3 regions of the Paenibacillus sp. EB106-05-06-XG162 genome follow, and region 3 is predicted to be linked to each of the others. Evidence: predicted binding sites of a transcription regulator. Region 3 holds the regulator's gene; each other region holds the start of a gene.
The links. The regulator Rex, encoded in region 3, represses fermentation and respiration genes when NADH is low (regulators of the CRP and FNR family bind a similar motif). The targets are predictions, from matches to a motif close to TTGTGAAATATTTCACAA.

Region 1: the regulator Rex is predicted to act here: its motif matches at 4,153-4,170, upstream of pflB (formate C-acetyltransferase).
Region 2: the regulator Rex is predicted to act here: its motif matches at 2,928-2,945, upstream of scfA (six-cysteine ranthipeptide SCIFF).

The regions. Positions count from the first base shown of each region.
Region 1 is NZ_JBYTDT010000004.1:221,249-229,176, forward strand. It holds gene AC3WU2_RS12220 (extracellular solute-binding protein) at 1-835, opposite strand, end outside; gene pflA (pyruvate formate-lyase-activating protein) at 1,030-1,776, opposite strand; gene pflB (formate C-acetyltransferase) at 1,835-4,099, opposite strand; gene adhE (bifunctional acetaldehyde-CoA/alcohol dehydrogenase) at 4,271-6,883, opposite strand; gene AC3WU2_RS12240 (Crp/Fnr family transcriptional regulator) at 7,205-7,924, shown strand.
Region 2 is NZ_JBYTDT010000012.1:149,672-157,599, reverse strand. It holds gene AC3WU2_RS22405 (GNAT family N-acetyltransferase) at 1-15, shown strand, start outside; gene AC3WU2_RS22400 (hypothetical protein) at 69-710, opposite strand; gene AC3WU2_RS22395 (copper amine oxidase N-terminal domain-containing protein) at 913-2,589, shown strand; partial or broken gene AC3WU2_RS22390 (hypothetical protein) at 2,567-2,856, opposite strand; gene scfA (six-cysteine ranthipeptide SCIFF) at 2,997-3,146, shown strand; gene scfB (thioether cross-link-forming SCIFF peptide maturase) at 3,236-4,627, shown strand; gene AC3WU2_RS22375 (beta-ketoacyl-ACP synthase III) at 4,709-5,839, opposite strand; gene AC3WU2_RS22370 (cupin domain-containing protein) at 5,966-6,514, opposite strand; gene AC3WU2_RS22365 (DUF1259 domain-containing protein) at 6,671-7,039, opposite strand; gene AC3WU2_RS22360 (ureidoglycolate lyase) at 7,182-7,664, opposite strand; gene AC3WU2_RS22355 (carbohydrate kinase family protein) at 7,697-7,928, opposite strand, start outside.
Region 3 is NZ_JBYTDT010000004.1:40,469-48,396, reverse strand. It holds gene AC3WU2_RS11280 (tetratricopeptide repeat protein) at 75-704, shown strand; gene dinG (ATP-dependent DNA helicase DinG) at 778-3,669, shown strand; gene AC3WU2_RS11270 (redox-sensing transcriptional repressor Rex) at 3,647-4,312, shown strand; gene AC3WU2_RS11265 (amidohydrolase) at 4,287-5,600, shown strand; gene AC3WU2_RS11260 (cell wall elongation regulator TseB-like domain-containing protein) at 5,612-6,106, shown strand; gene AC3WU2_RS11255 (cytochrome-c oxidase) at 6,207-6,608, shown strand; gene AC3WU2_RS11250 (hypothetical protein) at 6,757-7,296, shown strand; gene AC3WU2_RS11245 (AAA family ATPase) at 7,289-7,928, shown strand, end outside.

The sequences.
Region 1 (7,928 bases), 180 kb from region 3:
CAGCGTACTCAAGTCCGAGCTCGCCTTTTTTGAAATAGCCTTTGTCTACCCAATCTTTATGTGTTTTGAACGCTGCAACAACGTCAGCATCTGTCCATTTTGCATCGCCTGTGTTAAATTTCTCTGTTACATCCGAACCAGCTGTACGTGACCATAGGTTGTTCGTGATCATCAGCGGTACCCAAGATGCTTTGGACCCAGCTGCTAGAGGAATTTTTCCATCCTTTTTGATTGTCTCAAGCAAGGTTTGGAATTCATCGAATGTTCCAGGTATTTTCAAGCCTTTTTGCTCGAAGTATTCTTTGTTATAGAATACTGCCTCAGCGGATGCACCGATTGGCAAACCGTATACTTTGCCATCAACTGTCCAAGGGCCTAAGTTCGTGAATTTATCTTTAATGCCAAGCTCTTCAAGGATTGGCGTGATATCAAGCATTTTTCCTGCTTTAGCATATGTTTTTGCATCTGGGCTACCGAATGCATCGAAGATATCAGGTACGCTGCCGGATGCCATTTCGCCTCTAAGTTTTTCTTTACGGTTAACGTCGGAGTCAACGCCATCTAATTTGAAAGTAAGGCCTTGCACTTCGCCTTGTGTCTTCTCTACAACTTCTTGAAGCATTTTAAAGCGAGTTTTCTTTTGCTCACCGACTTGTGTATGACGAATTGTCATTTCGAACGGCTTCGCTTGTTCTGGCTCTTTAGCTGGTTCAGTCGTTGTTGTGTTGTTATCCGTTGTCGCAGGTTTTTCTTCTGCTGTTTTGGATCCACAGCCTGCTAGCGCGATCGAAGCAACGAACACGAATGTCAATAACATCAATAGACTTTTCTTCATTTAGAAGACCCTCCCAAAAACTTTTATTTGTTTGCTACACCTTTATTATAGGTCTTACTGCTTATTATGTAAGGACGTCATTTCGATGATCGAGGGATAAAATCATCTACAATCCAAAATCCATTAGATAAAATGACAACAAAAAGAACTGTCAATTTCTAGGATTAGAAATCAACAGTTCTTTATTCAAAACTTTATATTTGGACCGTTTTACCTTCTTGTATTCCTTGCTCGATCAAACGGTACGCCCGCTGGACTTCATCTTCTGTCGGAGAGGGTACACCTTGTAGCGGGTATTCCCGTCCAAGCTGTTCCCACTTATAAATCCCCATCTGATGGTATGGCAGAATCTCGAATTTCTCGACATTCTTAAGCGTGCCGATGAATCGACCCAGGTTCAACAAGTCATTCTCATCATCATGGATGCCTGGTACGAACACATGTCGGATCCAGACTTTCTTCCCATGATCAGATAACCAACGTGCCGTCTTAAGCGTATGCTCAACGGATTGCGAAGTCAGCTTCATATGCTTCTCTGGGTCAATGTGCTTGATGTCGAGTAGCACCAAATCCGTCACTTCCATTAAATGCTCCATACGTTCCGATTCGGGATCGTTGAATCCATTCGAGTCCAATGTCGTATGCAGATCCCACCGTTTCTTCACTTCTCGGAACAAGGCCGCAACGAAGTCCGCTTGCAATGTTGGTTCTCCTCCGGAGACGGTTAGTCCGCCCCCAGAGTTTTTGTAGTACGGGATATATGGCTCAATTTCTTTGATGATATCATCAATCGTAACATGCTTGCCTTCGGATGTATCCCATGTATCGGGATTATGGCAATACTGACATTTCATCGCACAGCCCTGCATGAATAACACGAAACGAATACCTGGTCCATCAACGGTGCCAAAAGTTTCTAGTGAATGAATACGTCCCTCCACTCGCTTCACGCATCCTCTCTGCAATGCACTGTATAGCTATAACAGTCTGCTATTGATATTACATGGATCCATGGAACGTACGGTTAATAACGTCCATTTGTTGTTCTTTCGTCAACTTAATGAAGTTAACCGCGTATCCAGATACACGAATCGTAAGCTGCGGATAGTTCTCTGGATGTTCCATCGCATCAAGCAATTGCTCACGTGCGAATACGTTCACGTTCAAGTGATGCGCTCCACTGCCGAAGTAGCCATCCATCATGGATGTCAGGTTGGTTTTACGCGACTCTTCGTCCTTACCAAGTGCTTTAGGCACGATCGAGAACGTATTGGAAATCCCATCTAGGCTGTGCTCATACGGTAATTTCGCTACAGAACTCAAGGAAGCAAGAGCACCTTTCTTATCGCGTCCATGCATTGGGTTCGCACCCGGTGCAAATGGCTCGCCCGCTTTACGACCATCCGGTGTCGTACCTGTTTTCTTACCGTATACAACGTTCGAAGTGATCGTCAGTACGGATTGTGTTGGCAAGGAGTCACGGTATGTTTTGTGTTTACGAATCATACCCATGAATGTCTCAACAAGCTCGATCGCAATGGAGTCAACGCGATCATCATTGTTACCATAGTTCGGGAATTCGCCTTCCACTTCGAAGTCAACGGCAATCCCGTTCTCGTTACGGATTGGGCGAACTTTCGCGTATTTAATCGCACTTAGGGAATCGGCAACAACCGACAATCCTGCGATACCGCAAGCCATCGTGCGAAGAATTTCTTTATCATGAAGCGCCATCTCAATACGCTCGTATGAGTATTTATCATGCATGAAGTGAATGACGTTGAGTGTGTTGACATACAACTTCGCAAGCCATTCCATCACATTGTGATAACGTTTCATGACTTCCTTGTAGTCTAATACTTCAGATGTGATACGCGGGAATTCTGGGGAAACTTGAGCACCAGATTTCTCGTCTACGCCACCATTGATCGCATAGAGTAATGCTTTGGCAAGATTCGCACGTGCGCCGAAGAACTGCATTTGTTTACCAATACGCATTGCAGATACGCAGCATGCGATGCCGTAGTCGTCACCGAAGTATGGACGCATCAAATCATCATTCTCGTACTGGATGGAGCTCGTTTCGATCGAAGCTTTTGCACAATATTTTTTGAAACCTTCTGGCAATTTCGTCGACCATAATACCGTTAAGTTTGGCTCTGGAGCAGGACCTAGGTTGTACAATGTGTGCAAGAATCGGAAGCTGTTACGAGTAACACGTGTCTCGCCATTCACACCCATACCACCGATGGATTCAGTTACCCATGTTGGGTCACCACTGAACAATTCGTTGTAATCTGGTGTACGTAAGAATTTAACGATACGCAATTTCATAACGAAATGGTCGACCAATTCTTGTGCTTGTTCTTCGGTCAATGTACCTTCTTGAAGGTCGCGCTCGACATATATATCTAGGAAAGATGAACAACGTCCTAAGGACATCGCTGCACCATTTTGTTCTTTAATCGCTGCGAGGTATCCAAAGTATAACCATTGGAAAGCCTCTTTCGCGTTCATTGCTGGCTTCGAGATATCAAATCCGTGCATTTCACCCATTCTCTTCAGCTCGCCTAATGCGCGAATTTGTTCAGAAATTTCTTCACGGTCACGGATAACATCCGAAGTCATGGAATCAAGTTCCAAGTTCTTTAGGTCTTGTTGTTTTTGCTTGATCAAGAAATCCACACCATACAATGCAATTCGGCGATAGTCACCGATAATCCGTCCACGGCCGTAAGCATCAGGTAGGCCTGTAATGATACCCGCTTTACGCGCAGCTCTCATCTCGGATGTATAGGCATCGAATACACCTTGGTTATGTGTTTTACGAATATCTGTGAACATGTGGATGATCTCTTGCGGCAATTCGAAGCCGTATGCTTTACAAGCATCAATCATCATTTTAATGCCGCCAAATGGTTGGATCGAACGTTTGAAAGGCTCATCCGTTTGAAGTCCGACGATTTGCTCTTTATCTTTATCTAAATAACCAGGGCCATGGGATACGATCGTTGAAGGATGATTCACATCTACATCAAGCACGCCGCCATTAGCAATTTCTTTTTTCGTAAGTTCGGATACGATCTTCCAAAGGGCCGTTGTATTCTCTGTAGGGCCTGCCAAGAAAGCTTCGTCACCAAGGTAAGGCGTAATGTTCAGACCGATAAAATTATTTACGTTTACCTCTCTGTTCCATTTACCGTCTTTAAATCCACGCCATCCGTTTTGTTGTTTGTCCATAACTTCTCTTTCGATCACCGACATCGAAATCCCTCCGTTATTTCTATTTTCGCCGCTCATCAGCAGCTGACCATACTTTGTAACTTTTTTCACTATGTCGTTACATCCTTATTCTAGCTCATTTATCGCAATAGAGGTGTGACATCCATCACACCTCTACGCATCCAATTTCTACATTTATGAAATCGTAAAACTTTATTCAAATTTACCGTAGAAGGCATTGCGATAGACATCTGCTAGCTCGGTTACAAGCGGCAATTTCGGATTGGCTGTTGTACATTGATCTTCGAATGCACGATCTGCCAAATAATCAACACGCGATTCAAAATCCTTCGCATCGAAACCAATCGCTTGGAACGATTCAGGAATGCCTAATTTTCTGTTCAGATCACGGATTGCTTTGACCAAGCTATTGACGCCTTCTTCCGTCGTCTTCGCTGGCAATCCTAGAATACGCGCGATTTCTGCGTAGCGCTCATCCGCTACGAAATGGTTATATTTCGGGAACGACGAGAACTTCGTCGGTTTCTTCGCATTATAACGGATGACATGCGGCATCAAGATCGCATTTGTACGTCCATGTGCTGTATGGTATTGACCGCCCCATTTATGCGCCAAGCTGTGGTTAATGCCTAAGAATGCATTCGCGAAGGCCATCCCTGCAATCGTCGAAGCATTATGCATTTTCTCACGCGCAGTTGGGCAAGCTTCGTTGGCGGATTTCTCCAAGTATTGGAATACCAGCTGGATCGCTTTGATCGCAAGACCATCGGTAAAATCACTCGCCATTACGGATACGTAAGCTTCAATCGCGTGTGTCAATACGTCCATGCCTGTATCAGCAACAGCTACTTTAGGCAATGAGTATACGAACTCAGGATCGACAATCGCTACGTCTGGTGTTAACTCGTAGTCTGCCAAAGGATACTTCGTATTGCCTTTTTCTTTATCCGTAATAACCGCGAACGATGTTACTTCTGAACCTGTACCGGAAGTCGTCGGAATCGCAACGAATTTCGCTTTTTGTCCGAGACGTGGGTATTTGTAGATCCGTTTGCGGATATCCATGAACTTCTGTTTCAAATCGTCGAAGTCGGTATCAGGGTATTCATAGAATAGCCACATGCCTTTCGCAGCATCCATCGGCGATCCACCACCAAGTGCGATAATGCAATCTGGTTGGAAACTGTTCATGAGCGCTGTTCCGCGTTCAACCGTTTCTGTCGATGGATCCGGCTCAACATCCGAGAAGATCTCAATCGCAACTGGAGTTTGGCGTTTACGCAAATAATGTTCTACTTTATCAACATAGCCAAGCTTCACCATCATTGGATCCGTTACGATTAAGACGCGGCTAATATCCGGCATTTTCTCAAGGTATTGTGTACTTCCTTTTTCAAAATAAATTTTATCCGGTACTTTGAACCATTGCATATTCACGGTACGATGCGCCACCCTTTTCACGTTAATGAGATTGACTGCTGTAACGTTCGAGGATGTCGAGTTGCGTCCGTAAGATCCACAACCAAGCGTGAGCGATGGCATGTTCGTATTATAGATATCCCCGATTGCTCCATGGGTCGATGGAGAGTTAACAATAATCCGGCCTGTCTGTAGACGATCCGCGAATCGTGCAATCACATCTTGGTCGTTCGAATGGATCGCTGACGAGTGGCCCATACCGCCGAATGCAACAATTTCTGCTGCGCGATCGATACCTGCTTGAGCATCTTTTACCTTGTAGCAAGCAAGAACTGGACTTAATTTTTCAGCTGATAATGGATATTGCGTACCTACACCTTCAAGCTCAGCGATCAAAATTTTAGTCCCCTCAGGAACCTTTATACCAGCCATCTCTGCAATTTTCGTTGCCGGCTGTCCAACAATGACGGGATTTACCGCACATTTGTCGCCTTTCATCGCACTGCCTGTTAATTTCGCTGTTTCTTCTTTGGATAAGAAGTAACATCCATTGTCTGTCATGATTTTCTTCACTTTATTATAAATCGGCTCTTCAATGATCACGGCTTGCTCCGAAGCACAGATCATGCCGTTATCGAATGTTTTGGAGAGAATAAGATCGGTAACTGCTTGTTCAATATTCGCTGTTTTCTCGATAAACGCTGGCACGTTGCCCGGTCCAACGCCAAGTGCTGGTTTGCCACAGCTGTATGCTGCCTTCACCATACCTGATCCGCCAGTTGCTAAGATAAGCGCAACATCTGGGTGATGCATCAACGAATCTGTTGCTTCCATGGAAGGGAACTCGATCCATTGAATACAATTTTTCGGTGCGCCATGAGCGACTGCTGCATCACGTAGAATACGAGCGGCTTCAACGCTGCATTTCTGAGCGGATGGATGGAATCCAAAAATGATCGGGTTACGTGTTTTAATCGAAATAAGTGCTTTGAACATCGTTGTGGATGTCGGGTTGGTTACTGGTGTAATCCCCATCACAATCCCAACAGGTTCAGCAATCTTCTGGAAATTATCGAATGAGTTGTCTTCGATCACGCCAACCGTTTTATCATATTTAATACTGTGGTAAATGTACTCTGTAGCAAAGATGTTCTTCGTAATTTTGTCTTCGTATACGCCACGTCCTGTTTCTTCCACGGCCATTTTGGCAAGTGCCATATGCTGATCCAGTCCTGCGAGCGCCATTGCCTGAACGATGGAATCGATCTGCTCCTGGTTAAATCCCATGAACTCGTCAAGCGCTGCTTTCGCGTTCATTACGAGGGAATTGATGTGTTCTTGCACAGTAGGTACAGTATTTTCTACTTTTGTATCTTTCACTGCCATGGTTCTCCATCCTCCATTTAAACTACATATATTTTACAATTCCGCTTACAAATTGATCATAACATATTATTTCCCGATTTTCTACGTGAAATTATTCACAAAGTGTGAACATATTGTGAAAGACATCACATTAACTCTTTTTTCAATGTTCGCTTACTATTCGTCAGTGATTTTTACCACAATGTTTACTGAATATTCAAATTTACTTAAAAATTAACGTTATGATGTGATCCAAAACGTGATAAAATAAGTTTGTGAAGAAATGCACATCATAGATTTTAACAACTAAAAAAGTGCATATCAGAGGAAGGAAATGATATTATGACACTTCTATCTCCAACCGATGTAGAAAGAACAGGTAATACAAGCGTATTCTCGGACACGAACTTCAATCGGTTATCTGTCGTAATGAAAGAACGAATTTTTCCAGAGGGATCCCATCTATTCTGGGAGGGCGATCCAACCGACAAACTGTTCTATATTAGCAAAGGCCGAGTCAAAATCACAAAATCGACTGATGAGGGCAAAGAGCTCATTATGTATATGTACCAAGCCGGGGACTTAGTCGGAAATGTCGATCCCTTCAACCAAGGCAAACACAGCTTCACGGCTGAAGTGATGGAAGAGACAGAAATTGGTATCGTGGAGCAGAAAGATCTTGAGCTTCTCCTCTGCCAACATTGCGACTTCTCCATTGAGTTCATGAAATGGATGGGACAGCATCATCGGCTCACGCAGACGAAATTCCGTGACCTCATGCTCTATGGCAAGCCTGGCGCCTTATGCTCTACGCTTATTCGACTAAGTAATTCTTATGGTGAACCGCACGGAGAACACACGATTATCAACAAGAAAGTAACACATACGGACTTATCCAATATGATCGGTGCGACACGTGAAAGTGTAAACCGGATGCTTAGCGACTTGCGTAAGAAAGATGCCATCGAATACGAAGGCGGACTCATCGTCATTAAAGATGTTGCGCAGCTGCAGGAAATTTGTCATTGTGAGAAATGCCCATTATCGATATGCCGCATTTAATAAT
Region 2 (7,928 bases), on a different contig from region 3:
ACATCGACAGCTTAATACGTTAGGTAGAGAGGGGGGTGGTGCCCCTCTTTGTTGTATCCGCGTGTTATTTATTGTCTAAGAGGATAAATGAGCTCAATGTGCTGTTCGGAGACGAGGCCTTCATATAACGCATGATTATGATCTGCACCTAAAATGCATAAAATTCGTTTCCCAGCGTGCAGCTTGGTCGCGTTCTTGATTCGCTGAATCATGATGAGGTGTCGACACACCCACCGGAAGAGATGCGCTTGTGGATTGATCTGTTCTAACCATTCGTATTTTTGCTTCGTAATCGTGTCATAAGCTGCACCATTTAACGGAATCACACTTGTATCCCATGTTGACAGTTGTCTTTGGAACCATTGTTCCAGCTCAGCATTCAATGCTTGTCTTTGAATTTCATCGAAGGGTTGAAACGGGTCGAAATCCATCCATACATCAAGCTCGACCCAATCAATGGGGACAAAATCGAATGATTTCTCTTCACAGAGAGGAAAGATTAAATCCCAATATTCACTGGCAGGCTCTCCCCAATACCCTTGATGCGTAGGATCTTGTAGATATTTCTCCCAACTCGCAGGAAGTACCTCCCCACAAATCACATCCGGATTAAACTCCATTATTAACTCCTGAATGAAGTCTAAAGATAAATTGTATTTCTCTCGAAGTACAGGATCATGAGTCACACCGAGGATGCCTAACGTTGTCATATGCGTTCCTCCCACATTTAAAAGTAATTTAATACATATTAAATTAGATGTTTGTTAAATTACATACTATGGGAATAGGGATGAATTGTCAATCAAAACAATTCGGGATTTTCCCAGCTTTTTAGGGATGATTATAGGTCTGTTAGGTACAATTATTAAATAAAATGATGGGGTATCCAAAAGGAGGAAGGAGAGAAATGCGTTGTTAGAGATTAGGAATAAGAATCTGTTCATCATTTTGATGGGTATCATCATGCTTGCGACCATATGGCTACTCGGCAAACCGTCCGTTGCAGAAGCCAAAGGTGATCGGATCGAAGTGTATGTAGATCAGCAGCCGGTTACGTTTACTGTTCAGCCGCTCATGCGGAATGGCACGACCTTGGTACAGCTTCGTCCGCTGTTCGAGTCGCTAGGGATTGAGATAACGTGGGATGCCAAGACGGAGACGGTTAGCGGACAAAAAGAGAGTAAGACATTCGCGCTGAAACTTAACAGCCATATGGCTCTGATTGATGGGAAATCGGTTGCGTTAACAACATCGGGAACGACGGTGAATGGTCATACGTTAGTACCGCTGCGTTTTGTTGGGGAAGCGACGGGTGCGGTAGTAGGTTGGAACAGTGATCAGCAATTGATAAGTATTTATAGTGAGGCGTTTATTCAGCAATCCGGGCTAACGAAGGCTGCTGCTCAAGAAGAAGTCAATAAAGGGGTTCCGACCGGCGGGCAAGGCGTGCCTCGGAATTTCTATGCCCATTGGGAAATGGATGTCGGTGGACTTCGCGGGTGTCCTAATCTGTGCTGGGACTATTACTACTTCGTCAACGATACACAGGTGGCTACGGCATTCCCGGATGGCGGTATCGATGCACTCGACTGCAACCGTGATGCGTGTCTGTCTTATGAAATCAAAGGCAATACGATCACGCTGAACAATGGAAAATCGTATTCGTATAAAGTCATTTCGTATAAAGAGCTGGAGATTGATGGCGATAAGTATACCAAATATTCACCAGTCAGCGGGCTGAAGCTGCAAGGCAAATACGAATCTTTCAGCTATTCGTCGAGTACGCCCGGCAGTGGATTGGCATTCAATAAAGACGGGACCTTCGTGGACAGCAGCTTCATCGGCTTTACGTCTGACGGCTCAGATAGCGGCGATAAATCCGGCGTTTCCACCAGCGTTGGTTCAGAATCCAATTCCTCGGGAACCTATACGATTACGGACTATACGCTCTTGCTCAAATATAAGGATGGTACAACGAAAAAGCTCTTCTTCTTCTTGCCCGAGCAACCGAGCGTTAACATGCTGCGAATTGGCGGGCGTGACTTTCTGCTGAAGGACGAGAAGGGCAGCACCCTGAATCCGCAAGAACAACAGCCTTATTCCGATCTGCTAACGACGCAGAACATTGCCGAGAAGCAGGTGCTCTTCACCTTCGAGCCGAAGCGAAGCAATCAAGTGAGTAACATCAAGATTACGCTCGGAGGATATCAATGGGCTAAGCTAAAGATCGATGCAGCTCACAGCGACTCCTTCAAAGGGTTCGGTGATCAAGGAATTGTCGCTCTAACCGCGAAATACCGGATTCAGAATGCCTCGCCCGAGACCATCCGGCTCAGTGATTTATCCTTGATGCTCGCGCTGCCGCAATCCTCAGCTACAGTGAAGGCGACGCAAGCGTTAGCGCCCAAGACCAAGGAGGAACTAGAATCGGGAGAAAGTATAGAGACGATGGCGGTGTTGCTGGTACCTGCAAATCATTTTGACAAGAACAAGGATTTCGAACTGAGATTTGGTCCGTTGTTGGATGCGGAAGGGAAAGATTTATTTCAAGCGGATCGGATTACATTTAACATTTGGAAGAACTTATAGGGGCAACGTTAGAAGACACGGAAACAACCGCCGTGTCTTCTCTATGGTTAGATCGAACGGGCAAGAAGCCAGGATCGTCTATGCGGAAGGTTGGGTGGCTGCGACTGTGGCACGAAGCCCCGCCCCCGCGTATCCCTCAGCCCAGCTACCTCCGGAACTTTTATTATACCAAGCAATCTGATCCTGCTCTCCATATTGATAGGCCTTCGTTCCGGCTTTCTATGCATGTTGCCACTCTGCTTCGGTCGGAAGGCGATAGCCGTCTGACGGTGATTTAGATGTGATCTATTTGATTGACGTCCATCCGTGGTCGTTGTTACCCTTGTTAAAGGTAAAAAAAGTGAAATCATTCACATTGTTATCTTTATTGGTTTGAACGAATTGAAATGGCAGAGGAGTTATTCATGATGAAAAGAATCGTAACACTAAGCACACGAACACTGATGGATACCGCAAAACACGGCGGATGCGGCGCATGCCAGACATCTTGCCAGTCTGCTTGCAAAACTTCTTGTGGAGTAGCAAACCAGCGTTGTGAAAACGCAATGAACAAATAGGATTTGGAGTTCACCGCCCACTGCGCTGTAGATGGGCGGCTATTTTTTAACCCGTGTCAACATGTAGGCAAAGGAGCATGATTAGCAGTATGATTCATCAATATCAACTGAACGGATATAACATCGTCCTCGATACTTATAGCGGGTCGGTGCATGTCGTCGACGACTTGGCGTATGACATCATCGCGCTGTATGAGCAAGCGTCCCCAGACGAGATCATGTCCTTCATGCAGGAGAAATACGAATATGATCCGGCCATTTCCGAAGGGATCATTCGAGGAACCATCGCGGAGGTGGAGGAGCTGAGAAGCCAGGGGCTGCTGTTCACCAAGGATCCGTATGAAAATCTCTCGATCGATCTGAAAAATCGACAGACCTATGTGAAGGCGCTCTGCCTGAATGTCGCGCATACCTGCAATCTATCCTGCGACTATTGCTTCGCCAGCCAAGGGAAGTACAATGGCGATCGGGCAATAATGAGCTATGAGGTTGGACAAAGAGCCATCGATTACTTACTGGAACATACGGGACATCACCGAAACCTAGACATTGACTTCTTCGGCGGAGAGCCGCTGATGGCTTGGACCGTGGTCAAGCAGATTGTGATGTATGCGAGAAGCAAAGAGAAAGAATACAAAAAAAAATTCCGCTTCACCTTCACGACGAATGGCATGCTGTTGAACGATGAGGTCACCGAGTTCTTAAATCAGGAAATGTACAATGTCGTATTAAGTTTAGATGGCAGAAAAGAGGTTCATGACCGACATCGCACAACCGTGACTGGAAAAGGTAGCTATGATCATATCGTACCGAAGCTCCAAGAATTCATCCGACAGCGTGGAGACCAAGAATACTATGTGCGGGGAACCTATACGCGCAACAATATCGATTTCACGAATGACATCTTCCATATCGCAGACCTTGGTTTTGATAAAATTTCGATGGAACCGGTCATCTGTGACCCACGGGAACCCTATGCACTGACCAAGGAGGATCTTCCGGAGATTTACAATCAATACGAAATTCTCGCCAAGGAAATGATTGAGCGCGGTGAACAAGGCAGAGGGTTTACCTTCTATCATTACATGCTCGATCTCTCGGAAGGTCCTTGCATACAGAAGCGAATCACTGGCTGCGGATCAGGTACTGAATATCTCGCGGTCACGCCATGGGGCGAACTGTTCCCTTGTCACCAGTTCGTAGGAGATGAAGCGTATAGCATGGGGAACATTTGGGATGGCATAACGCGACCGGTGCTGCAATGCCAATTTAAAGAGAACAACTGCTACTCGAAGCGGGAATGCAAGGATTGCTGGGCTAAACTCTACTGCAGCGGCGGCTGCCCTGCCAATGCATTGCACGCGATGGGTACCATGAACGGCATCTATGACTTCAGCTGCGACATCTTCCGCAAGCGAATCGAATGCTCCATGATGGCGAAGGTTGCTGAGTCGATGCGAGCGATGGAGAATCACGGTTAGATCCATGCAAGAGGGGCTCTACAGTCAAAAAATGACGGAGGAGCCCCTTTTCTTGTGAAAAAATTTAATAGAATGATAGCATTATGCAGGGCCTACGACGGTTAACATCATGATGGAGGTCTGGAATCGACCGCTCTCGGGTACGATGCACATCACTTGTTGGTCTTCTGAGAGATGGCCTTCGTTGAGCAGCTCTTCCAGCATGATATAGATCGAAGCTGCAGCCGTATTCCCCTTCGTATATAAATTCGTGAACCACTTCTCATTCGGAATCGTCACCCCGCCAGCCTCTAACAAGCGGAAAATTTCTTCCTTGAAGAAATGCGAAGAATAATGGCAGACCATCCAATCAATCGCGTCGGGGTCAATTCGGCCTTCCTTCACAAGCTCCAAGAACCGATTCGATCCGACCGTTGTAATTTCATTAACCAGCCTTACGTCTTGCTTCAGGTTAAGCGCGCCGCGATCCGCTGCTTCATGAATGGACGCATAATCTAGCCAGGAAGGAATGCCGTCCTCCTTGCTCATGCCAGAATACATGCAGACATCATATTGATTCGCATACGACTTGTTATCGATCCACTCAATACGCAGCGATAGTCCCTTAGCGGAAGGCTTATTTTGCAATATGGCAGCGCCTGCGCCATCCGACAGCATAAATCGTAGGAAATCGGTGTCGAATGGAACTCGGCCGTTGCTATAAATACGCTGCGCTTCAAATTTGGTATGTTTGAATTCACGGCTCAGAAATTCGCTAGCACAAGCAATTGCGGCTTCATGCTCTCCCGATTTCACTTGGAGATAAGCAGTCTTCATCGCTTGCATACCGCTCGCACACAAGCCCGCATGCGAAGAGACTTCCATCACCGGCAGATCGGCTTCCGCATGCACCATGCTGGCGAAGCCGGGGAGGAGCATGTCGGCTCTCGTCGTGCCTGTCGCCAGGAATCCGATATTTTGGGCGGAGACATCTTCGTTTCGCTCCAGTGCGTCGCGGATGGCGAGCGCTGCCATCTCTGCATTCGTGTACAGGCTTTTTTGCTCTTTATCCATCGCATAATAGCGAGAGCGAATTTGATTCTTCTCGAGAATAATGCGCTTGGTTTTTGAAGATTTGCCGCCAATTTTGCCAAGATAATCTTCGATCTCTTCGTTGCTGACAGGGGAGCCGGGTAGAAACTTGCCGATACTTGTAATGTAGACTGAATGCATAAGAACACCTCACGTAGAATTATGTATATAATTGTTAATTATTATCGAAATTCTATTAAATGTAAAGTATTGGAATTCGTAGCTAAGCGATACGTAGAACAAAAAAAAGAGGGGACGGATTCCCCTCTATGAGTGTTCTGAAGCCATGGCCACCGCTTTCGTCTCATGAATTGTTCCGAATGGATGCTCAGGTGGCGCGTAGATCGTGTAAACTTTAAGCGGTTTATTCCCTGTATTGATGACATTATGCCATTTCCCGGCAGGGACCATAATGGCATAGCCATCGTAGGCGTTTTGATGAAAATCTAATTGATCCTTGCGATCTCCCATCTGGACGAGTCCTTGACCATCTTCAATGCGTATAAATTGGTCTGTAGTCGGATGGACTTCCAAACCGATGTCGTCTCCAGGATTGATGCTCATAAGCGTTACTTGCAAGTGTTTCCCTGTCCATAAAGCGGTGCGGTAGTTATTGTTCTGCTTGGCTGCTTGATCAATATTCACGACAAACGGATAGGGTCCATAATCTTTCAATACAATGTCTCGATAATAAGCATCCCAGTTGCCGTTCCAATGATAATAGGGTTGATTCCAAGGGTTAACCCACGGGTTGTTATGCCAGCTGCTAGGCATCGGATGGTGCCATGGATATTGACAGTATGATCTAGGGTACATCCTCAATCTCCTCTCATGATTTCATTCACCATGTATCCTATGCTAGTGCCTATCTATCGTTGTGAAAAATGGGCAAGAGCCCAAAAAGGAAGGGGTTATCGCTCCTCTTTACGGTATCTGTCAACAGCGTGTCCTATAGCCATCCTTCTCAACCTTTTATCTATGAATAGAATCTAACGCTCGCTTCACTTTCCTTGCGAAAACAAGTGGTCTATCGACTGTTTCAATATTGATATAAATCAAGCGGGGCCGCTCGAATAACCATTCGTTATGGACAGACGTAACTTTTATGCCTTGATTGCGAATAGCCGCGATGAATTTATTGACTTCTTTCTCTAAGAATGCCGCTCTACCTAAACAAAGTGCTCTGCCCGTTCTTTTATTTAATGATTCGAACGAGAAAGAGGACGTTACGCGAAATCTTTTCCCTAGAATCGTTGCTTTGATGTTATTTCGATTGATGGTCGAGACGCATTTTCCGCCGGCAAAGCCGGGTTGTCCACCGATTGAGTACTGGAACAGGATGGAAACGGTGTACGGCCTAGTGAAGAAATGAACGACCGAAATACATAAAGAGGAGGAGGGGGGCTATCTCTCTATTGACGAAATCCAATAAAAAACCACGCCCCTAGGACGTGGTAGATTAAGCGGATATGCAAGCTTCTGTTTATTCAACGTGAATTGAACCACCAACAATCGGTTGCCACTCCGTAGGCTCGTTCTTATAACATAATGCCATCCAATAATAATGGGTTGGTCTCGTTAAGCCATGCGCAGAACTGTGCCATACCCCGCGATGAAGAACGGCAACTTGTCCAGGACGAAGAATGACAGGAATAACATCCTTAGCATTTGGTGCGTTTTCTTTGGAGGCAGGAGCAACTAAGAACACAATCGGCTCATCCTGGCAAAATAAAGCTTCTTGTGTATGCATGTGACGTTCCATTTCATGGGTTGTAAAAGGAACCCCAGTGCCTAACGTAAACCCAAGGCTTCCTAAAGAATCAATCACTGGAATTGCAGTGTTTGTGTCTTCCCAGCCGTCCCCTGAGCTTTGGTTCAACCAGCCTGTTCCTTCTGAGGGCGATTTCATGTTGTAAAGAATACCAAAATACGAAAAATCGATAGAAGTAATTTCTACAGGCTTCATAATGACATCAACCTTTCTATGGGTGGGATAAGTTAATGTAAAATATGAAAGCGATCCATATTGTCGCTATGTTCTTGGATGAATTCGAATACGGCATCGATTCTGCATGCGCCAGCTCTGCCACCCATGATGGTTACTGCACGAGCTGCTGCAAAGTTCGCAAATTCGGCTGCAAGTTGAATGTTTTGCGTCCGGCTATAAGCGTATAGGAATGAACTGCAGAACGTATCGCCAGCCCCGGTAACATCGGTTACAGGAACTTGA
Region 3 (7,928 bases):
GCCTTTACGAAAAATGAACATGTAGCTGTTGTACATCATCATTATTTCACTTTCGCTAGAGGTGGGGTGCATTTATGTTTCAACATTTATTTGCGACGATGAACGAAATGTTGGATGAGATTCTTGTGCATTATCCAAAGGCTCAAGGTGGGGCTAAGCAGGACTTGCAGCAAAAATTAACTTTGCTGAAATCCATGAGTGACGGGATTGTCGAGGAATGGCTCCGGTTCGAAGAGAAGATGGGAGTGCTGCGTGAAAGTCAGCCTGATCATGCATCGGTGACTGTACTTCCTGAGAGCCAGAGTGAAGCTTTTCAACGTGGACAAGGATATTACAAATTATGTATGTATGATTTGTCCGCTGAAGCGTTCGAGCAAGTGATCCGGCATTATCCCGATTCATTGGTTGGACGTATTTATTTGGCCATGGCTTACCTGCAGCTGAATGAGTTCAATGATGCTTATCGACATTTTCAATTTATTATTCCCCTTACCGAGAGCAAGAAGCTGAAGGCCATCTCTTACAATGCTCTAGGCTGTATTCAAGCGCAAAATCAGAATATCGAGAAAGCGCAAGAATATTTCCATCATGCCCATCAAGCGGATCCGACTTTTCAAGAACCGCTCACCAATTTGAAGCTATGCGAAAGCACGGAATACGAAGGCGCTTATCAGTATGGCAGCGAATTAACTTCCTTTATGTAATCCATTCTGATTCCAAAATTCCGGGTGATCTGTTATGCTTAAGAGATCATTGGAACGAAGGGACCTTATTACGATGAAATTCGCAGTTCTCGATTTTGAGACAACAGGAAACCAGCCCACCGATGAAATTATTCAGGTTGGGCTTGTTATTATAGATCATGATTTATCCATAGATCGAATTTTCACTTCTCTTGTGAAACCAAGCACGAATATACCACCTTTTATTACCCAATTAACCGGGATATCAATTGATGATGTGGCTGATGCACCAACGCTAGATGATGTGATGATGGAGATGGTATCTCTCCTTGGTGATGTCGTGCTGGTGGCACACCATGTCGCATTCGACTTTAACTTTCTGCAGCAGGCACTGGATCAGACGGGTTATTTGCCATTCACAGGTCGAATCTTGGATACGATCGATTTCTTGCGGATTTGCTTTCCTGCATTAACGACGTATCAATTAAGCGCAGTAACATCGTGGTTTGATATTCCGCACGAGCGTCCTCATCAAGCGGACAGCGATGCCTTAGCCACTGCTCATGTATTACTGAAGTGTCTGGAGAAGTTGGATGATCTTCCGCTCTTAGCTATTCAACGATTAGCTGATTTGTTCGCGCAAGATGACAGCGATCTGAACTGGTTCATGCATGAACTGCTGGCTGACCGAGAGATGCGTCCGGTCATTACCGATGATAGTGGTCGTGCATTTCGTCAGTTCTCGCTCCATATTGAGGATTGGACGGAGATTCCTCCGCCTCGAGAAGAACTGCTTACCAACCCGCTAGAAGGTCAGAACTTCGAACAGTTCTGTACCGATTCGATTGATCGTCTACGACAATTCCTTCCTCAATTCGAACAGCGTGAAGCGCAGAATATTATGTTCCATGAAGTGAATTCAGCGCTAGAGGATGATCATCATCTTCTGTTGGAAGCGGGTACAGGAACGGGTAAATCCTTAGGGTATTTGATCCCTTCGATTTATTACAGCGTCAAGAATGACAATAAAGTGGTCGTCAGTACACACACGATTAATCTGCAAGAACAGATTCGACAGCGAGACGTACCGCTCCTCAAGACGATATTACCGGTTGATTTCAGAGTATCGGTATTAAAAGGTCGCAGCCATTATTTGTGCTTGCGGAAGTTTGAACATAAAATAAATACAAAAGATTTCATTACGCCAAAGGAAGATATTATTACAGCAGCACAGATGCTGGTATGGCTTGCCGAGACAGAGCATGGCGATAATGAAGAGCTGCATTTTGGCAATAAAGGAGCCGATTTCTGGGATACGGTTGCTAGTGATACGGATTCTTGTCTGAATCGAGCTTGTCCTTGGTTCCGCAAATGCTTCTACCATCGCGCTCGCCATGAAGCAAATATCGCAGATGTGATTATTACGAACCATTCCTTATTATTTACAGATATCAAGGTGGATCATCGATTCTTACCTGTTTATGATCATCTTGTCATTGATGAGGCCCATCATCTCGAGGAAGTCGCCGGGAAGCATCTCGGTCTGCATGTGAAATATTTCAGTCTTGTTCATACCTTGCTGCGCTTGCTTAAGGATAGTAAGAATGGACAATTGCCGACGCTGCGCAATCGTCTCCATGTTATTCCTGATGAGAAGGCACAAATGGCATGTGAAATTATTGAAGATTCCTATTCGCAGCTTGTTGATGCCAAAGAGATGTGGGATAAGTTAACGGAAATTTTGTTCAGTATGATGCCGCAGCGGACAAGTGATGCGAATCAAGAGCAGGGCCAATTTGTATATCGACTGCAGACAGAAAAAATGCCAAATGATTGGGATGCAGCTTCGGTACTTGAAGATCAGCTGAATGCCCTCTTGAACGAAATCGTTCGTAAATCTGAGCGTTTGCTGCAAGATCTGCGGGATATACAGGAGGAATATGGGATTCAAGCGGCCGTGACGGATTTATCCGGAACAGTGAAGGATTTGGCGCGTGCGCGTGATGACATCCGATACTTTATGAAAATGAAGGAGCCGAATGTCGTATTCTGGATGGAAGCAAGCAGTCATTTCCGTAGTAAATCCTTGCAATTATTCGCTGTTCCAGCGGATGTCAGCGCTCAGCTGAAGGAATATTTCTTCGATGCGAAGAAAAGTATCGTGCTCACATCAGCAACCTTATCGGTTGATAAATCTTTCCAATACATGATTGAGCAGTTAGGATTGCAGGAAGCCCAGGATCAAGGACGGCTTCAGAGCATGGTGCTCCCATCGCCTTTCCAGTATCGTAAACAGGCGCTAGTGGTGATCCCACGCGATTTCCCGATGCTCAAAGGATCGAATCCGGATGCACATTTCGTGCAGACCTTAGTGAAGTCTCTGGCTGACGCAGCTGTGGCTACGCATGGCAGAATGCTCGTCCTGTTCACATCGTACCGGATGATGAAGCAGGTGTACGATCCACTCAAGGAGCTTCTAAGCCCGCATCAAATTCAGGTTATCGGACAAGGGATTGACAGCGGGAATCGGAGTAAGTTAACTCGCAGGTTCCAGGATCAATCGGCGTCCGTTCTCCTCGGTACAAGCAGCTTCTGGGAAGGCGTCGATATTCCTGGTGATGCGCTAACCTGTCTGGCGATTGTGAGGCTTCCGTTCCAGCCGCCGAATCATCCGCTCATTGAAGCAAAGTCGGAGCTGCTGCAGAAGGAGAAGAAGAATCCATTCATGAAATTGTCAGTTCCGCAGGCGGTTATTCGCTTCAAGCAAGGGTTTGGGCGATTGGTACGTACCGCGCAAGACCGTGGGATCGTCATTATTTATGACACACGTGTTATTGAATCTTATTATGGCAAGTATTTCTTATATTCTTTACCAGGTCCGAAGATGGAGCATATGCGGCTAGATCAAATCGTGCCTCGAATGCAAGAATGGCTGTCGGACGAGGAAGAGAGGGGAGTCATCCATGAAAACAATGAAAATATCTGAAGCAGTTGTACGCCGTCTTCCCATTTATTTGCGCTATTTGAGTGAATTGCAGCAGCGTGAAGTCCTTACGGTCTCCTCGCAGGATCTCGGATTGAAGCTGGATTTAAATCCAGCTCAAATCCGTAAAGATTTAGCGTATTTTGGCGAGTTCGGGCGTAAAGGGATTGGCTATGATGTTGCTTATTTAATTCAGAAAATCCGCCAAATTTTGAAGCTGAATCAGCAGATTAATGTCGCTCTTGTCGGGGCAGGTAATCTTGGCCAAGCATTAAGTAACTACAATACATATCTTAAGGATAATATGAAAATTGTAGCTGTTTTTGATGCACATCAGCCGAAGATCGGCAGCAAGATTAATAATATTGTTGTTCAGCCGATGGAGGATTTAGAAGCGACTGTTCGTGAGCATAATGTTCGTATCGGTATTATTACCGTTCCTGCGATGGAAGCACAAAATGTGGCAAACGCTTTTGTGAATGCGGGTGTAGAAGCAATTCTGAATTTTGCACCGGTCATCTTAAAAGTGCCTCAGCATGTGCGTGTGCACACAGCTGATTTTACAACGGATTTATTGAGCTTGGCGTACTACTTGCACAATGGGAAGGATATGGACGAAGATGAAGAAGAATCTATGGATCATTAAGAACGGCTATTTCGCCGTTATGAACGCAGATAAACCTGTAATTCACGGGGTTATGGTGATAGAAGGGGATCAAATTCGGTATGTAGGCGAGCAGCTTCCAGCGGATTTGGTGATTCCTGAAGATGTAGAGGTTATGGATGGCAAAGGGCTATTGTTCTTACCTGGATTAATGAATACGCATGGTCACGCAGCAATGTCCCTGTTGCGCGGTCATGGTGATGATCTTGCACTGCAAGTATGGCTCCAAGAGAAAATGTGGCCGATGGAAGGTAAATTCACCTCGAAGGATGTCTATTGGGGTACATCGTTATCTGTCCTGGAAATGTTAAAAGGTGGAACGACAACCTTCCTCGATATGTACGATCACATGGATCAAGTGGCAAAAGTGACAGACGAATCAGGTATTCGCGCGGTGCTGATGCGTGGAGCGATTGGTCTATGTCCTGAGGATGTTCAGCTGGCGAAGCTTGCGGAGGCGGTTCAATTTGCGAAGGATTGGCATGGGAAGGCGGATGGCAGAATTACGACGATGATGTCACCACATGCGCCTTATACCTGTCCTCCTGCGTTCATTGAGAAGTTCGTACAAGCAGCGCATGATCTAGACCTGCCAATGCATACGCACATGTCGGAGACGGCAGCGGAAGTACAGCAGAATGTGAATGAATATGGGCTTCGCCCTGTGGCGCATCTCGAGAAGTTAGGTGTATTCACACGTCCGACGCTTGTTGCGCACGCGGTACATTTGACGGATGATGAGATTGAGACGCTTGCACGTTACAACGTAAGTGTATCGCACAACCCTGGCAGCAATTTGAAGCTTGCGAGCGGTGTTGCTAGAGTACCGGATCTGTTAAAAGCAGGCGTAACGGTATCGCTTGGTACGGATGGCGCAGCGAGCAACAACAACCTCGATATGCTTGAAGAAATGCGTCTTGCTGCATTAATTCATAAAGGGGTATCGGGTGATCCGACAGCTGTTCCTGCTTTAGAAGCCTTGCGTTTAGGCACGGAATATGGAGCGAAATCGATTGGGCTGGAGAATGTGACGGGATTGCTTCGTGCAGGGATGAAAGCCGATTTCATCGCTGTTAACATTGATCAGCCGCACTATAAGCCGCATACAGATCTGATTTCCCATGTGATTTACTCGGGTGCAGCACAAGATGTTTGGCATGTATGGGTAGATGGCAAACAGGTCGTCAAGAACCGTGAATGTCTAACCCTCGACGAAGAGAAAATTATGCGTGAAGCACAAGCTTGCTTCGACGGATTGTTAGCGCGTTAAGGGAGTTACAGATGCAAAGAAGATGGATCGTTATTATCATATCTGTCATTATACTGATTTTGCTCGGACTGCATTTATATTATCGGAATGTACAGAGCGGTGAATGGCTTGCAGAAGATCGGGCAACGAAAGCTGCTTTAGAGCAATCATCCTTGAAGAAGGTAACAGGGATACAGAAGTCTGTATGGGAAGATGTATATTATATCGTCAATGGACTGGATGAGCAGGATCAGAATTTAGTGGTGTGGGTCAATCAAGAGGGAACTTCCGTACACACGGAGCAACTGAAGCAAGGTTCGACGAAGGAAGCGATACAAGCGAAAGTATTAAGTCGATCGCCTGGCGCAGATATCATTACAATCGTACCTGGCATTTGGGAACAGCAGTATGTATGGCAGGTGTTCTATAAAGCCTCCAAACCGAACGAAAACGTACACTACTACTATGACTTTTACCGTTTCTCGGATGCAGGGTATTTGACAACGTATACCTTGCCTAATCGATAAGATAACCTTCGGAAAAAAAGTATTCTAAAATAAGGATCTCGTCGATATACTAATCCCGACCGAGTAGGGTCATATTGATCGGAAGGGGTTGGTTCAATCCATGGGTATTCGATTTCTGAAGATTGGTGTGCTGTACTTTATCTTGTCAATGGGTTTGGGGATTTATATGTCAATGGCCAAAGATTATGTGCTTGCAGGTGTTCATGCGCACGTAAATCTAATCGGTTGGCTATCTATGGCGGTATCTGGCGTGATCTATATATTATTCCCTAGGGCGGATAACAGTGCTCTGGCGAAGTGGCATTTTTGGTTAATGAATTTAGGTGTCATCATCATGATGGGCTCTCTAATCACCTTATTGCTTACAAAAGAAGAGACGCCGTGGGGACCGATTATTGGTGCAGGTGGTGCACTACTTATCCTTAGCGCCATTTGTCTCCTGATCAATCTCTTTAAAAATGTGAATATCAATGAGACGCGTACATCGAGAAATTCGAAGTGACAGCGGAATTTGAAGAGCTTGCCTTTTAAGGCAGGCTCTTTTTCAATTGTTCGAGCGATGGTTGGCAGGGCTTCCACACATTACATTCTTCAATCGTATATATCCTATGATATACTGTGTGATATACGAAATGAAGGAGGGCGTTACATTGAAAATACGTGTTAAACCACTTGTCCTAACACTGGTCGGATCGATGGCCGTCCTTTTTGGCGGCTGGTTCTTCTATCAGAATGTAGCTGTACAAAGTCCTGTAGAGAAGGTAGCCAAAGAAGTATCGACGGTATCTGATGCGAAAGCAAACATTACGCGTAATGATGTTCAACTCGTCATTCAAGTTCAGCCCGATGCGAATTTGCGAGAAATCGTTCAACATATATATCAGTCCGGTAATAAAGTCATTGGTGATAAGAAATTGAATATTACCGTAAGTAATCCATCGTCTCCACTGCTTGATGATTGGTGGTCTCATGCGTTGTTCGGCGTCGCACAAGCGATGGAGAATAAGCAATACTCAGAGATTCCACAAGTATTAGAAAAGACGAGCAAGTCGTTAAATCTAACACAAGTTCACACATCTGCTGAGATGGATGAACGAAATGTATATGTAACCATTACCGATGGAAAGGCAAGCAAGTATATTATTCTTCCTCGCAAGGGTGAGCCCGTGGGGGTGTGGCCTAATGCTTAAAGGGTGGAGAGAAGTCGTTATTGGGTTTGTGATCGCGTTATTTATTTTTCTCGGCATCATTGGGGTGAACATCTTGCCTTTTGTTGGTGTCGCCCTTGTGATCGGAGTTATCTATTTAGCCATGAAGAGCCGTGGGGGCAGCTTGACAGTTGGAAGACAACAACGACGAGTAGGCGGGTCGTCTAAGCCTAGTTATTTGACCTTTGAACAGATTGGCGGTCAAGAACGTGCGAAGCAGGAATTGATTGAAGCGTTGGATTTCCTCATCAACCACGAGGAGATTAAGAAGTTCGGGATCAGGCCGTTGAAAGGTATTCTATTAACGGGTCCTCCGGGAACCGGGAAGACGTTAATGGCAAAAGCTGCAGCGCATTATTCGAATGCGGTGTATGCTGCAGCTTCTGGTAGTGAGTTCGTTGAGATGTATGTCGGGGTTGGTGCAGGCCGTATCCGTGATTTATTCAAGCAAGCAAGAGATCAAGCCGTGAAAGAGAAGAAAGAAAATGCGATTATATTCATCGACGAGATCGATGTCATCGGCGGGAAGCGGGAAGGCGGCCAGCAGAAGGAATATGATCAGACGCTCAATCAGCTTCTAACCGAAATGGATGGGATTTATTCGAATTCTACCC